2 regions of the Fictibacillus nanhaiensis genome follow, and region 1 is predicted to be linked to the other one. Evidence: a T-box and tRNA genes for the amino acid it is inferred to sense, from the RefSeq annotation. Region 1 holds a T-box; the other holds one or more tRNA genes.
What was found. A T-box is a leader RNA that pairs with one kind of tRNA and senses whether it is charged. The one in region 1 lies ahead of ACFS5O_RS09855 (valine--tRNA ligase), so its partner is inferred to be a tRNA-Val.
Positions count from the first base shown of each region.

Region 1 (8,341 bases):
GCGTACGTAAAATGACTGAACAACATGGCTCTCTATTGATCTTTGACGAAGTAATGACAGGCTTCCGAGTTGATTATGAATGTGCACAAGGTTATTTTGGAGTAACACCTGACCTAACGTGTTTAGGTAAAGTCATTGGTGGTGGCCTACCTGTTGGTGCTTATGGTGGGAAACGAGAGATCATGGAACAGATCGCACCAAGCGGACCGATCTACCAAGCAGGGACGTTATCAGGGAACCCTCTTGCTATGGCTGCGGGTTATGCTACACTTTCACAACTTACAAAAGAAAGTTACACCTACTTTCAAAAACTTGGAGATCAACTAGCTTCAGGTATCTCTGAAGCTGCCGAGCATTATGGTGTCGCACATACGATCAACCGTGCAGGAAGCATGATTGGCTTCTTCTTCACAAATCAAGATGTTATTAATTATGAAACGGCTAAGCAATCCAATTTAGATCACTTTAATGCTTGCTTTAAAACGATGATTCAAGAAGGAATCTCATTGCCTCCTTCACAATTTGAAGGGTTATTCTTGTCTACAGCTCATACAGAAGACGATATTAATAAAACAATTGCAGCGTTTAGAAAAGCATTTTCTCAATTAAAATAGTCATGTTTCGTAGCGTCCGCTTACTTTTAGCGGACGCTATTCTTGTTTTTTAAGAACCTTACATCGAATAAAAATCATATTTCGCCCTGTTCACTCATACACCTATATTGTATAACTATATGCAACCTGAAAGGAGGAGAAGGGCATGAGTCAATCGAAGCTGCGTTTCTCCATTGAGGAGTCTGTTTGGCTAAAGAAAGGACAGGAAGTAGCTGAAGTTTTGTCGATGTCACTAAATCCTGAGATTCGTATCACCGAGGAAGCCGGACAGGTTTATATCAAGGGAGCCCTTATATTAAATGGCAGATACCGGTGTGAAAAGCAAGAGCAGAATGAAGGTGTAACCGATCAGAGTTCGTTCTCTGAGAGTATGTCTTACCGCTCTCTTACTCAACTGAACGTAGCAGAAGATGGGATGATAGATCTTGTGCATCGTTTTCCAGTGGATATCACCATCCCGTCGTATCGGGTAGATGATTCAAATGAGGTAAAAGTGGAAGTCGAATCATTTGAATATGAGCTTCCAAACTCAACTTGCTTTGAACTTTCTGCTTCGATCTGTATTTACGGGATTAAAGATGAGAAGCAGCGTCAAGAAATTCAATCATACGACCTTCCTCAAGAAGCGGTTCGAACGAGTGCCGTAGAAGAAAGATCTTCTCATAAAGAAGAAAAACAAGATATTTTCACTCCTTTTCAGTTTGAAGCACGTCAAAGTGGTGGTGTTCCTTCACAGTCTACACATCTTAATGAATTTGCAGCTAGATTTGATGAGAAAGAAGCTGACGTTCGTTCAGAAAAGACAACACCGTTTGAATTTAAACCGCACTTTGAGGCACAAGATGATCGGACGATGGAAGCTACATTTGATTCGTTAAAAGCTATTGCGTTCTCCATGGATGACACAAGAAACAATGAACCTTCAGCATTAGATGAAACTGCAGATTCAGATGAAGAGCCTTCACAGTTTTATGGAGAGGTAGAAGAGATGGAAGAAACGATTGATACAGAAGCTTATGATTACGTAGAAGGTGATTATGAGAGCTATGATGCTTCTTATCAAGAAGAAACGGATGATTCACAATCAAACTCTCCTCAATACGGTCAAACTTATCAAGATACGAATCGACCTTACACCTACAATCCATATCAGCAACACGAAGCTTACCAGCAACAAACTTCGTATCAGAATCAAGGCGGGTATCAGCAGGATGATGAATACCAGCAGCAAGAAGCATATCAACAGCAAGACGCTTATCAGCAACAAGAAGCATATCAACAGGAAGATGCTTATCAGCAACCATCCAATCAGTACGGAAATTACCAATATCAGCAAGATGCTGCTCAACGTCCTTCATACGAGTATGGTGAACAATCATATGAAGATGAGCAAGAATACGAGAATGTAAGTTACAACGAAGCTGAAGAAGATCAAGAAACCACTTATGAATCCTACGATACGAGTTATGAAGAATATGAGACTGAAGCAGAATCGATTGAAATGAAAAAAGAGCGTGAGGAACCTAGAGACGAAAATGCCCTTTATTTAACAAAGATGCTTTCTGCTAAAGAAGACCGTTTTTCTAAAATGAAAATGTATATTCTTCAACGCGGAGATTCTTTAGAACGTATCTGTGAAAGATATGATATCTCATTGAATACACTCATGCGTATGAATCAACTGCAGCAAGGTGAAGTATCCGAAGGGCAGATCATATATATCCCAGTAAGTTCACGTTAAGTTGAGGTGCTATTATGGAGCTGATCAACACCTTAGAAAAAGAATATGAACTTTATGGGATACGGTGGAAAGAAAGACCCCATCTGATCATGACTGATTATGGAGAGAAACGTATCCGTTATTGGAGTGAAAAAGAAAATTTACATTGGCACATAAGATGGCGCGATGAGTCTTCAAAAGGCTCTGGCGCCGTGCCAGATCGTATGATTCGTACTAAAAGCGGTGAACCTGCCATAAAATATGGTAACAAGTGGCTAACGGTTCACGATCATGCAGAAGAATGGTATGGATGTGAAGACGTAGAACGCTGGGGACAATTCATTGGAACATTACTAAATACGGCAATGTCTTCGGATAAACAAGATGTTTTCGTGAAACAAACCAGACATCCTGTTTTTGATCTAAAATCTTGTATCACGCTGGCAGAAAAGTATTTAGAAGCGAACTTTCAATGTATGGTTACAAGTATAAAAGAGAGTAAGCAACGATTGGATTTTTCTCATGCTATTAAAAATAAATTAAGAAATCATGCATTACCTGTTCTTGATAAAGAGCTAAGCGTAAAAAATGGTAGGAAGATTTTTCATTTCTTATTTTATCAGGGCGGTGAATCTTTACCAATAAAGGGGTATCTGCCACTTCGTAAGTTTTTAGTTGAGTGGCTGGAACAAACCTCACCTTCTTCGTTAAAACTTCTGTTAACGGAGGTGAATAAGCATTTTTCTTTGGACCGTGAACAAGGGTTATTGCTTTTAGCTGAGGTCGTTACGCCTTGGGAACTATATGATTGTTTAGATCAATTGGATAACAGCTCCTTAGAAAGAATGATAGACGGTTTGAAGAAGTATGAAGATTGCTGGGAAAGTAATCGAATACTGGTCAAAACGGTAACCGAATGGTTTGATGAAAAAAGAAGGAAGGTGGCCCTATGACAACGGAAAGAGAAACATTAAATTACGGGCCCGTCCTTTTTCATTATGATCTATTTCCCGAGAAGATAGAGCAGCATGGGAAAGTAAAGAAGGTCATAACGAAAAGGGGTACATTTGCACTGAAAGAAGCAGAAATGACAGAAGACGAAAGAAGCTGGTTTACGCATGTGATTCAGCGTCTATCTGAAATTGGTTTTCATCAGGTCGTTCCTCTATATCCAACAAAGTTTGGTGATTATACAGTTCAGTTAGGATCTAGAACGTATTATTTAATGCCATGGTTTGCGTCTGATGAAAGAAACGAGAGAGCGAAAGACGAGGTTCTTATCGATCACTTAGGAAAGATCCATGCCTTAACACTGAAAGAGCAAGACTTTTCAAATGAAGTGGTCGAACATTCGTATCAGTATCTCATGAACAGGTGGGAAAATAGGCAATATGAGATGGAGAGATTTACGGAAGAAGCAGAACAGAAAACGTATATGTCTCCCTTCGAGCTAACCTATCTCAGTCATTTTCATCAAATTATGAGAATGACAGAAGAAGCAAAAAGAAGATTAAAAGAGTGGTATGAAACGTGTCAAAGAGAAAAACGTTATCGGAGCGTACTTTGTCATGGAAAGGTTTCAAGAAATCATTTGATCTTTAATCCAACTGGGGAAGGTCATCTACTCAATTTTGAAAAAGCCGTTCTAGATACGCCGATCAGAGATTTAGCGGTTTATTTTAGAAGAGCGGCACATCAAAAAGAATGGACTCCCGAAGAAGGAAAATCTTTATTAGATCTGTATGAAAAACACGTTCCGTTGTTAAACGAAGAAAGAGGATTATTAATTAGTTATTTATCTTATCCTGAACCTGTGTTTAATGCAGTGGATCTCTATTGTATGAAACGCAATGATTACTCTCAAATTGAAATGGTGCATAGGCTGGAGAGCAGAATAAGAGCAATGAAAAAAATCCGAAATTTCTGTGATGCGATTATGATGGCTCCACCACCTGCGCTAATCGAACCGACAGATTCAATTCCAACAAAAATTCACATAAATGATGATGGAGATCACATATAACGGCTATATGTGATCTTTTTTTGTTTTAGGCTGTTTTCATAACCTATACAGCTTTTGAAAGTAGTTGATTTCCGTTCCAGGCTGCTCACTTTCCTCGGGGCAGACGGTGAGCCACATTCGTACGTGTCACTTTTAAGTGTCTCACCTGTCCGCCTGTCCTAGCCTAGAGTCTCACACCTTCCACTCCAATCAACACTCAAAGTAGAAAAGAATTTGAAAGTAACAATCTATAAGAAAACAGCCTATAAGAAAAAAACACATGTTAAAGCACATCATAAGCGAAACATACATGGAGGATCACTAAGGTTAAAAGGATGATAAAATCAACAGCAGATGGAAATAGTATCGTCCTTAAAAGCTGAAAGACAATAAGTGGCGCAGTCAATTGTCCGATCGTTTGTTTAAGTGTGATAAACCACCCAGGAAAACGTGTTTTTCGAAAATATTTTCTAGACAAGACAAGCCCTCCAATCGCCCATTTTTTATAATTTATGCATCAATATGATTAATGTGAAAGACAAGCTGTCACGAAAGAAGGGTCAAAAGCATAGAATAACTTTTACAAGTTACGGCAATACTATTGACTAAAAACAGATAAGTTGTATAAAATATATTCAGATTCTATATTGTCGCGTAGACAGGGAATAGTACAACAGAACACCTTTTAGAGAGAGGATTCATCAGCTGAAAGAATCCTTAAGGAAAGTTCGTTGGAAGTCGCCCTTGAGCATCTTCTCTGAAACTTGAAGTAGGAGAAGACGGTCCATCCGTTATTCATGAGTGTACAGCAAGTTTATTTAGACTTGCTGTAAATAAAGGTGGTACCGCGGAGTCCTTTCGTCCTTTTTGACGAGAGGGCTTTTTTGTTTTTTAGAAATAAAGGAGGAGAATAGAATGACGAAAGAACAGAAAGAGCTAACGATGCCAACGAAGTATGATCCGAAGGCTACAGAAGAAAATCGTTATGATTTTTGGTTGAAAGGGAAATTTTTTGAAGCAAAGAGTGAGGAAGGGGAACAGCCGTATACGATTGTAATTCCACCTCCTAACGTAACAGGGAAACTACACCTCGGCCATGCATGGGATACAACGCTTCAAGATATCTTAACGCGAACAAAACGTATGCAAGGATACGATGTTCTATGGTTGCCTGGGATGGACCATGCGGGTATTGCGACCCAAGCGAAAGTAGAAGGAAAACTTCGTGAAGAAGGAATCTCGCGATATGACTTAGGTCGTGAAAAATTTCTAGAGAAGTCATGGGAATGGAAAGAAGAGTATGCAGAGTTCATTCGTAAGCAATGGGCAAAACTAGGGCTCGGTCTAGATTACTCTCGTGAACGCTTTACATTAGATGAGGGATTGTCTGAAGCCGTAAAAGAAGTTTTCGTTACTCTTTATGAAAAAGGCTTGATCTACCGTGGTGAGTATATTATCAACTGGGATCCAAAGACAAAAACTGCTCTTTCTGATATTGAAGTTATCCACCAAGATGTTCAAGGTGCGTTCTACCACATGAAGTATCCACTAGCTGATGGATCTGGACATATCGAAGTAGCTACAACTCGTCCTGAGACGATGCTTGGTGATACAGCGATCGCTGTACACCCGAAAGATGAGCGTTATCAACATTTAATCGGCAAAAAAGCGATTCTGCCAATCGTGGGACGCGAGATCGAAATTGTTGGAGATGATTATGTTGATATGGAATTTGGATCAGGTGCTGTAAAAATTACGCCTGCGCATGATCCGAATGATTTTGAGATCGGGAACAGACATAACCTTGAGCGTATCCTTGTCATGGATGAAGGCGGTCAGATGAATGACAATGCTGGAGCTTATCAAGGACTAGACCGATTTGAGTGTCGGAAGCAGATCGTTAAAGATCTTCAAGAGCAAGGTGTATTGTTCAAGATTGAAGAGCATATTCATTCTGTTGGGCACTCTGAGCGAAGTGGAGCAGTCGTTGAACCATATCTTTCAACACAGTGGTTTGTTAAGATGCAGCCGTTAGCAGATGAAGCGATCAAGCTTCAAAAAGGTGAAGATAAGATTAACTTTGTTCCTGATCGTTTCGAGAACACGTATATGCGTTGGATCGAAAACATTCGTGATTGGTGTATCTCTCGCCAACTTTGGTGGGGTCACCGAATCCCTGCATGGTTCCATAAAGAAACAGGAGAGATCTATGTTGGTAAGACAGAACCAAAAGACCCTGAAAACTGGGAGCAGGATACAGATGTACTAGACACGTGGTTCTCGTCTGCTCTATGGCCGTTCTCAACGATGGGGTGGCCTGATGAAGAATCGGCTGACTACAAACGTTACTTCCCAGGAAACGTACTCGTTACAGGTTACGATATCATTACGTTCTGGGTTTCAAGAATGGTCTTCCAATCGATCGAGTTTACGGAACAAAAGCCGTTTAATGATGTACTGATTCACGGTCTCGTTCGTGACTCCGAAGGAAGAAAGATGAGTAAATCACTCGGCAATGGTGTTGACCCGATGGATGTTATCGAGAAGTATGGCGCGGATGCATTGCGTTTCTTCTTATCTACAGGAAGTTCACCTGGAAACGACCTTCGTTTTTATTGGGAAAAGGTAGAATCTACATGGAACTTTGCCAATAAAATCTGGAACGCCTCTCGTTTTGCTTTAATGAACATGGATGGTATGCAGTATGAAGAGATCGATTTAAGCGGAAAGAAATCACTCGCTGATCAATGGATCTTAACGCGATTGAACGAAACATCAGAAGACATCACTCGTCTGATCGATGCTTACGAGTTTGGAGAAGTGGGACGTCTGCTCTATAACTTTATCTGGGATGACCTTTGTGATTGGTACATTGAAATGGCGAAACTTCCACTTTATGGGGAAGATGAAGAAGCGAAGAAAACAACTCGTTCCGTTCTAGCTTACGTGTTAGACCAAACGTTAAGATTGCTTCATCCTTTCATGCCATTTATTACAGAAGAGATCTGGCAGCACTTGCCTCATAAAGGTGAATCGATCACGATTGCTGCTTGGCCAGAAAAACGTGAAGACCTTCATTTCCCTGAAGCAGCTAAAGAGTTTGCGCTTATTACTGAAGTGATCCGTTCCGTTCGTAACATTCGTTCTGAAATGAACGTTGCACCGAGTAAGCCGATCGAGCTGCAGATCAAACCAAAAAATAAAGAAATCCTTAAAGCTCTTGAATCAAATCGTCAGTATTTAGTTCGTTTCTGTAACCCAGGAGAACTCATCATCTCAGATGAGATCTCAGCACCTGAGAAGAGCATGAGCACAATTTTAACAGGTTTAGAAATGTACCTTCCACTTGAAGGGTTGTTAAATATTGATGAAGAAATCAAGAGACTTGAAAAAGAAGCAGAAAAATACGCGAAAGAAGTAGAACGCGTACAGAAAAAATTAAGCAATGAAGGATTTATGAAGAAGGCGCCTGAAAAGGTAATAGAAGAAGAGCGTGCTAAAGAAGCGGATTATCAAGAGAAACTTGATAACGTATTGGCGCGTATAAAAGAACTTCAAAGCTAACTATCAATTATACGAGGCGAATCCTTATTTCAGCAGGGATTCGCCTTCTTTTTGATTAGAGAAAGGCGGTATTAATTTGAATACTTATCGAGAAGCATTAGAGTGGATTCATAGCTTATTGAAATTTGGTATAAAACCAGGACTGAAAAGAGTGGAATGGCTTTTAGAACGAACGGGTAACCCTGAAAAAAAGATAACGTGTATACATATTGCGGGAACAAACGGTAAGGGATCAACTGTAGAGTTCATAAGAAGCATCTTGAATGAAGCAGGTTATTCGGTAGGTACGTTTACATCACCTTATCTTATTTCCTTCAACGAGAGAGTGTCGCTGAACAGAATTCCTATTTCTGATGATGAAATTCTTCATTATGCAAGAATCGTTCGGCCACATGTTGAAGAAGTTTCTTTAACGGAGCTAGGAAGTCCTACTGAGTTTGA
Region 1 covers NZ_JBHUPF010000006.1:1,249,644-1,257,984, forward strand. Annotated here, with positions in the region: gene hemL (glutamate-1-semialdehyde 2,1-aminomutase) at 1-614, shown strand, start outside; gene ACFS5O_RS09835 (LysM peptidoglycan-binding domain-containing protein) at 760-2,355, shown strand; gene ACFS5O_RS09840 (hypothetical protein) at 2,370-3,287, shown strand; gene ysxE (spore coat protein YsxE) at 3,284-4,357, shown strand; gene ACFS5O_RS09850 (hypothetical protein) at 4,620-4,814, opposite strand; T-box leader at 4,983-5,205, shown strand; gene ACFS5O_RS09855 (valine--tRNA ligase) at 5,252-7,900, shown strand; gene ACFS5O_RS09860 (bifunctional folylpolyglutamate synthase/dihydrofolate synthase) at 7,971-8,341, shown strand, end outside.

Region 2 (8,341 bases), 1.2 Mb from region 1:
GTTGAATAGTCCATCTCCAACTTCATTCGTTGTAGACATTACATTCTGTGTGGATATCCAAGTTGAAGCAGAAGTGAAACTAGAGGTACTAGCGAAGTTCTGCTCACCTCGTGAAAATGACCTAAATGCAGAGGAAAGCGAGGGAGAAATGTGTCCAGAGGTAGTGTTTCCACAACAATGCCCGGACATATATCCCAGGCCAGGCTGCCTGTGTAGATCACGAGGAACTGCTAGCGGATTAACGTGTGAAGAGGATGGAGCTACAGAAGCCGGCAGAGTAACGATATCCGTTGAAATCTGCCCGAATTATAACCTGTCAGGAAGCAGATTCCAATTATCTTTAAACGATACAGGATATACAGCTACTGAATTCACTCAAGATACACTCAGCTGTGATGAATATGCTGGTGGACTAAGATTAACTGTTTCAGGAAGAGGAACGCTGGATGCTTCTGGTGAACAGTATAAGTTTAACCTAGCTATTGTCGAGACAGCAGATGGAAATCAATTTGAGGTAGAACTTATTGACAGAGCAGGAAATAAGGTATTTACTACGGGTGTTGTAAAAGCAGATTCTGGAGAAATCGCTATAGAAAATTGCTTGCAACATCAATAATGAATAGATCTGAAGAACAGAAAGACCTGAAGGCAATTGCCTCGGGTCTTTCTTGTTCATGAAAAAAAAGTGAACGAATAATAATAGCTTACATACAATAGGGAAAGAGCCTAATTATGCAAGGGGGAAGATGCATGGGGACGAAGGATAAAATAAGTTACGAGCGGCTCGTTTCTAGGGTGGACTATTATAAGGAAAAAGCACTTGATCTTGAAAAAAAGCTCGTATTCGCTGAAGAGACCATCGAAAGACTTGAAAAAGAGACGAACAATGATCGATCTCTTAAGATAATTGAAGAAAACGAAAAGGAACTTCTAGCACTAAGAAAACAAGTTGAAGAACTCACAAAGAAATTAAAGCGTTTAGAAGGGCATGAGATGGAAAAAAGGATGCAGAGCTACGAAGAATTATTAAAGAGCATTCAAGATGAAATGAACGATAAAGACCAACAGATCGACCTGTATCAACAACGTATCAAAAGTATGGAAAAGCGAATCAACATTAACCGCACATCTGAACCGGTCTTTGAAGAGCTCGATACGGACAATAAACATTCAGAACCTCAGAAAAAAGATGGATTCAATAGTGCGTGCTATTTCGACTATTCGGTAATTTTCACAAAAGATAAGAAGGGTTTTATTAGAGGTTCGTTCTTTATCGAGAATACTGGGACAGAGACATTGGAGAATCCTTATATTTGTTTCCGATTTCAACCTGCAGAGGCTTGTGCGTTAAAAGGGAAAATCATCTCTTTGATCGCATCACCTACACAGGAAGAGATGACACAGTCTATTTGGATGTACATGGATAATGAGTGGGCAGAAAAAGCTAAAGAACGGGGAGAAATGTGGATCTGCCCGTTACGTGAAACCACATTTAAAAGTGGTGATAAACTCTCTTTGGATGATTTCCAGATTCCCTTTAAGAGTGGTATCGATGATAACATTACGGTAGAAGCATTTGTTTATTTTCATAAACAAAACTACCGAACAAAAGCAGTTAATCATATAGCGATTAACTTTTAGTGAGACAGCCTATAACCAACTCGTCAGACTTGCATATGATGTACTATACGAGGAGGTTGTAACATGGAAGATTGTTATTATTGTAAAAGGAAGAAGAAGAAGAAGCATAAAAAACATAAGAAGGTTTATGCTGATAAAGTAATCATCAAAGCAGATAAAGTTATCATTCATGAAAAGAAGGTAGAGTGCGAATCAAGCTCTAGCAAATGGGAGTCTAGTCATAAACATGAGTCTAGCCACAAACATGAGTCATCTTCTAAACATGAATCTAGCTCAAAGCATGAATCTAGCTCGAAGCACGAATCTAGTTCAAAGCATGAATCTTCTTCAAAACATGAATCTTCTTCTAGCCCAAGCTCAAGTTCCAGCTCAAGCTCAAGCACAAGCTGCCACTATGATCCTTGGGTCTAAGCAATCCAAATGTTTCTTTAGAGTACTCTCAACGGAGTGCTCTTTTTTTATTACACTTGAAAAACATAGATTTAAAAGGAATAGGGTAAGAAATATAGAAGTAATGATAAAGGAGAGGATTTTGATGGGATATATCTTGCCGTACTTACCCATTCAGCAGATGCAATATGCCAGTAGGATGGAAAAAGCCGAAAGAGGATTACCTGTTGTTGCTAGTGTTCCTCCTATTCAAAATGAAGATGTACGTTCCTTTCAGCAAAAGAAGAGTTTAACTTTTGAAGAAAAAACCAGCTTTAATCAAATCTTAAGTGAAATAGAAGGTAAAGGACTCATGATCAACGAAACCATATGATGGTTTCTTTTTTTGTTCAGAACATAAAGACTTGGAGTGTTTTATAGTGGAATTCATCGAACTTTCAACAGGCTGTTATTATTTCAAGAGTGCTGTCAATATTGGGTATATCGTGACTGAAGATAAGAGTAAAGGTATGTTAATTGATGCTGGTCTTGAATCATCAGCAGCAAAAAAAGTGATAAAGCAACTTCGAAGTGAGGAGCTTCCGTTAACTCATCTTTTTATTACACATGCACATGCCGACCATTTTGGAGGAGCTTTTTATATACAACAAAACGTTGATGTACATACAATCGCCCCTGCACTAGAAGAAGCAATTATGAGAAATCCTATATTAGAACCGATCTACTTATCAAATGGAAATTCGCCGTTAAATGAAATGAGAAATAAATTTTTAGAAGCACCAGCTATACGTGTTGATGAAATTTGTTCAGAAGGATATTTAGAACCATTTCCAGAAGTACAAGTTATTCATCTTCCAGGTCATAGTTATAATCAACATGGTATCTTATTCCGCGGTATTTTATATGCAGCCGATGCTTTTTTAGGAAAAGATGTGCTCCAAAAGCATAAGATCCCTTTTATTGTTGATGCAAGTGAAAACATAGCAACGCTTCACAAGTTGAAGATGATAGATGTAGAAGGAATGGTCCCTGGTCATGGTAACTTTGTAACCGAGTATAAAAATGTAATTCAAGATAACATCCTAATCCATGAGCAAATTACTTTAGAAGTGCAAAATGTAATTAACCATTCAAGTGATTTTGGAATATCATTTGAGAATATCGTAGCGTCCATGCTAATGAAATACGAAGTTGAACCGGCAAATTTAGGTTCATATTCCTTGTTTCGAACGGCCATCTCTGCACATCTTATACAATTGCTAGAGAACGAAAGTGCAGTATATAAGATAATGGGTGGCAAACCTGTTATTTTTTCGGTTTCGTACAAGGCATAACTAACAGTTTACCTTCTGAAAATTCTGCATACACGACTTCTGTTATATCAGAATACCCATGTTTGTGTATTTGTTCTAAAAGTTTATTTTTTGATAGTCCCGCTGTTGATAGGTTATCGTGGTTAAGTTCACCATCTAATATGAGAGTAATGGGCAATTCCGGCTGCTCCTGACTTTGCAGGTTCAAATCCTGTCTGTTTGGTGGGCCGTATTGATATTTAGGCAATATACTTAATGATCCATTAGATTCTAAAATGGCATACTCAACTTCTCTTAAGCCGAAAAAACCTTTTTGTCTAACTAAGTTTTGAAGTTGGTTGATGTCTAGTTTGCTCTTTTTAAGCATATCACGATCGATTAGTCCGTTCCGTATGACAATAGTAGGTGCGCCTTCCAGAAATTTTCGTGTTCCCTTAAATTTCTGAGTAATAATTTCAACAATATAAACCATAGAGCCCCAAACCACAATCGCATACAAGATGACGAATATAGAAGTCTCATCATCATACATAGCATTACCAACTAATTCTCCCAAGAAAATAGACGATATAAAATCAAAGGGGGTTATTTGTGAGATCTGTGTTTTTCCTAAAATTTTTGTTAATAAAAAGAGAGCGATAAACCCTACGATTAGTTCTGTCGTCAATTGCCCAACATGAATGTCCATCAACCTATTCTCCTCAACGTACGTTTTATATAACAGTTTTGACGAGATTAGACGGGAATAAACAATAAAAGCATTGAAATCGCCACTACGACGATTTCAATGCTTTTTTCATTGCTACATGCGGAATGTTAGCATCAAGAAATGGTTCTTTTGAGGTTGTTACATACCCAAGTTTTTTATAAAAGTCTTCTGCCTGAGTTTGCGCATATAATATAAGGCTCGGTAAAGAACGTTTGATGGCTGCTGTTTCCATAGCTTTCATCAATTCTTCTCCTAGTCCTTTTTTTCGATGAGAAGACAAGATACAGACGCGTTCTACTTTACCTTCTCCATTCACTTCACGAAGTCTTGCCGCACCAATCGGTGTGTCTCCATCGTAAAGAACAAAGTGTAAGGACGCATCTTCATTGTTATCAATCTCTTCTTTTTCATCAATCTGCTGTTCGCGAACGAAAACATCTTTTCTTACAGCTAGTGCATCTTGAAAACCTTGCTCGTTCGTTGTATACGTTTTAATCAATCTTATTAAACTCCTTTTCCAAGTCGAAATGTTTCATAAACTGTCCATGATCCGTTATCCAGTTGATAGAGAAGTTGAAAACGATCGATTCGTTCTTCATGTTCGATGTCTATCATACGTAAGCGTTCTAAAACGTCTGAATGTTCTTCATCAGATAGCTTTTGTCCAAGTGTTAAATGCGGTACAAAATTGTATGGTTGTTGGTGTTCAAGCGGACCAGAATATAACTGCTCATGCAGTGATTTAATCTCATCAGCTTCATTAACTTTTAGAAAGATTACGTTGTTGACAGGATGGAAAGATCCTACTTTATTAATTAGAATAGAAAAAGGATCTATGTTCTTTGCAACAGAAGAAATATAAGAGATTTGTTCTTGAATTTCTTCTTCAGTTGCCTCATAAGGCTCCTTAAGAGTAATGTGAGGTGCGATAAGGGCATAATGCGGATCATACCGTTTTCGGTAGGAATTCACTTTATCTTGTAGATTTTTTGATGGAAAAATTGCAATGCCGTATTTCATATTTCTTCCTCCCTCATCTTTTGAACTAGTATACCAAATATTCTATTTATTTCCCACAGTTACTAGTCGCTGTAAATAAACTTTAACGCGGGAATTAAGTCTTTCTGCCAATTTACCCAGAGATGATTTCCTTGAAACTCGGCGTATTTATAATCGAGAGCCAAATTATTTAGAAGCTCACTCAGTTGTCTGTTTGGCGTTAAAAAATCTTTCGTTATTCCTTCAGGATTCGTAAATTGCTCTTCTTCATCACCTATTGAGTGATAAATGGTCAACGTTTGCATCTGTTCGATCGATTCTACGGTCTCAATAAGACTTTCAGGAACGTAAGGAGACTGGACGATTACTTTACCGAACGTGTTCGGATACAGAATGCTAAGCTTAAATGCTATGTAACCACCTAGAGAATCTCCGATTAAGCCCATACCCGCACCAAGTTGGAGTGTGTTAAACTTCTCATTTAAGTAAGAGGTAAGTTCAAAGGCCATAAATCGAATGTAATTTTCGTGTTTTTCTCCTGTTGGGTCGTATTTTGCTTTTCGATCTTCGATGCCTTTATGATTAACACCAACAATGATACAGCTCTGCAAGTTTTCTTCTTCCATTAAACGATCAGCGGTTTTAGCTAGTTTTCCTAACTGAAAGTAATCTCTGCCATCTTGGGCGATTAGGATCGGGTATTTAACGAGTGGAGTAAACTTTGCAGGCAAATAAATGAGCAAATCAATTTCTTCATCCAAGTAGTTGCTGTATATTGTATCATCTGTGATTGAACCTTTAAGTATGGCCATAAAAAGTACCTCCTGTGCTGACTGATCTTTAAATTATAAGCGTTTTCATTCAACTCGTATTATTGTATCACATAATGATATAATGAAAGAATCAATTCGTTTTGCCAAAAGAGATCGAACATTAAGAAGAGGTGAAGTCTGTTGAATAATAGAGTGCACAGTCGAGAAGTTGAAGCAGCTGCAAGAAGGCTGTTGAATGAAAGAGGCGTCACAATTCCTGAAATTGCTGAGATTGTATATGAAATGCAGATACCATTTTCACCTGGCTTAACGAAAGAAGAATGTATAGAGAGCGTCGATGCTGTTCTTATGAAGCGCGAGATCCAGCATGCCATTCTTGTTGGTGTAGAACTTGATATGCTAGCGGAACAAAGAAAATTGTCTGAACCCCTTCAAAGTATCGTTGAACAAGATGAAGGTTTGTTTGGGGTAGATGAAACAATCGCACTTGGAGCCGTTTTCGGATATGGATCGATAGCCGTTACAACTTTTGGGCACCTAGATAAATTTAAGATGGGTATTATTCAAAAATTAGATACAAAGATAGCAAATGGTAAAGTGCACACATTTTTAGATGACCTTGTTGCAAGTATTGCAGCTAACGCATCAAGTCGACTCGCACACAGACTTCGAGATAAGCAGGAGCGGCTTGATCTAGAAGAGATTAAGATTCGTGATGAAGAAGAGAAAATCGGATAACAAATCAAAAAAGACACTTCAAACATCATTGAAGATGTCTTTTTTGATTTACCATAAAGAAAAGTGTTGTCAAAACTCTTAAAAAGCATATATAATAATTTTTGTTGGACAAAGATATCGATTCGATAGCTCAGCTGGGAGAGCGCTACCTTGACAGGGTAGAGGTCGGGGGTTCGAACCCCTCTCGAGTCACCATACATAATAAGTAAACCTCCTTAGCGATAAGGAGGTTTTTTTGATCATTTTTTAGTTAAATTTTGTGTGTTATAGCAACAAAAACACGCCAGAGATGAAGACCCCTGTAATAATCATCATAACAAGTCCGTACCCCATGATGTCTTTTGCTTTTAATCCCGCAATAGCTAAAGCGGGAAGGGCATAGAATGGTTGAATCATGTTTGTCCATGCATCCCCCCAAGCTACTGCCATTGCTGTTTTTGATAGAGAAACACCTAAGTTTTGCGCTGCTTCTAACATAACAGGTCCTTGAACCGCCCATTGTCCACCGCCAGAAGGAACAAAAAAGTTAACAAGACCTGCACTCCATAATGTAAACAAATGAAAAGTATGTTCGTTTGAGAAGGAAATAAGCATATTGGACAGAACAGCCACTAATCCTGATGAAGTCACGATACCCATTAGTCCTGCATAAAAAGGAAACTGAATAATAATACCGCTTGCATTTTTGACAGCATCCGTAACCGCTTTCAAAAACAACCGTGGTGTTTTATGTAAGATGATACCGATAAATAGGAATAAAAAGTTAACAATATCCAGATTTAAGGTGAAGCCATTTTTTGTGAAATAATAGACGAGGTATGAAATTCCTAAAAGCCCGATGAGGATAGATAATAACTGACTATTCTCAAGTCGGTCAGCAGGTGTTTGAATTGTTTCTTCTTTACTTGCTGCTTCTAGAGACTCTTTTTCCTCTAACAATGCAGGATCGATTACAAACGCTTTTTCACTTGGAGGGACCATTAATCTATTAATAATCGGTACCAATAGGAATAGACCTGCAAGAATGATGAAGTTGAACGATGAAAAAATTGTCTCGCTCGTTGGAACAACGCCCATAATATTCTCTGTAAAGTGTCCAGGTGTAGCGATCGTTAAGACAACAGAGCCTGATAGACCTCCACTCCAAATGATAAAACCGCTATAAGCACTTGCGATTAATAACCGATAGTCCACACCTTTTACTTTTATTGCGATCTCTTTAGCGAAGAGAGCACCAATTATAAGACCGAATCCCCAATTGATCCAGCATGCGACGAGCGCGACCAATGTTACGAGAATAATAGCTTGTCCTGGTGTTTTAGGTAACTTTGCTAAAGAACCTAATAGTTTCTTAAATAGTGGGGAGCTTGCCATCACATGACCGGTTACTAATATTAAAACCATCTGCATGGAAAACGTTAATAAACTCCAAAAACCTGTACCCCAATAATTAACGATTTCTACAGGGGTGCTATCTGTCGCTAATAAAGCTAGGCCACATACGAAGAATGTCAGTAAGATGACTAACAAGAAGGGGTCAGGCATATACCTTTGCATCAATCTGTTTGAAAATGAAATTAAAAGTTTCAAATTTCTTCTTCCTCTCCACTTAAATGATATTTGAATAGTATATATTTCAAGTACAGTTCGATTAATTTCTACAAAATCCTTTTAATACTTATTGATAAATGGACGAACTTTTTAAGTCGTCCTACATAAAATATAGAGAAATAGGATATAAGGTTTTTGAAAGGAGAACATTTTTTTGGCTTTATTTA
Region 2 covers NZ_JBHUPF010000006.1:2,495,409-2,503,749, reverse strand. Annotated here, with positions in the region: gene ACFS5O_RS16445 (BMQ_0737 family morphogenetic spore coat protein) at 1-616, shown strand, start outside; gene ACFS5O_RS16440 (hypothetical protein) at 751-1,641, shown strand; gene ACFS5O_RS16435 (hypothetical protein) at 1,705-2,052, shown strand; gene ACFS5O_RS16430 (hypothetical protein) at 2,177-2,404, shown strand; gene ACFS5O_RS16425 (MBL fold metallo-hydrolase) at 2,451-3,365, shown strand; gene ACFS5O_RS16420 (YetF domain-containing protein) at 3,337-4,032, opposite strand; gene ACFS5O_RS16415 (GNAT family N-acetyltransferase) at 4,118-4,552, opposite strand; gene ACFS5O_RS16410 (YjcG family protein) at 4,558-5,073, opposite strand; gene ACFS5O_RS16405 (alpha/beta hydrolase) at 5,136-5,864, opposite strand; gene ACFS5O_RS16400 (phosphatidylglycerophosphatase A family protein) at 6,006-6,563, shown strand; tRNA gene ACFS5O_RS16395 (tRNA-Val) at 6,683-6,758, shown strand; gene ACFS5O_RS16390 (short-chain fatty acid transporter) at 6,828-8,153, opposite strand; gene ACFS5O_RS16385 (CotD family spore coat protein) at 8,329-8,341, shown strand, end outside.
Region 2: it encodes a tRNA-Val, which carries the amino acid that the T-box ahead of ACFS5O_RS09855 (valine--tRNA ligase) is inferred to sense. The anticodon was not compared.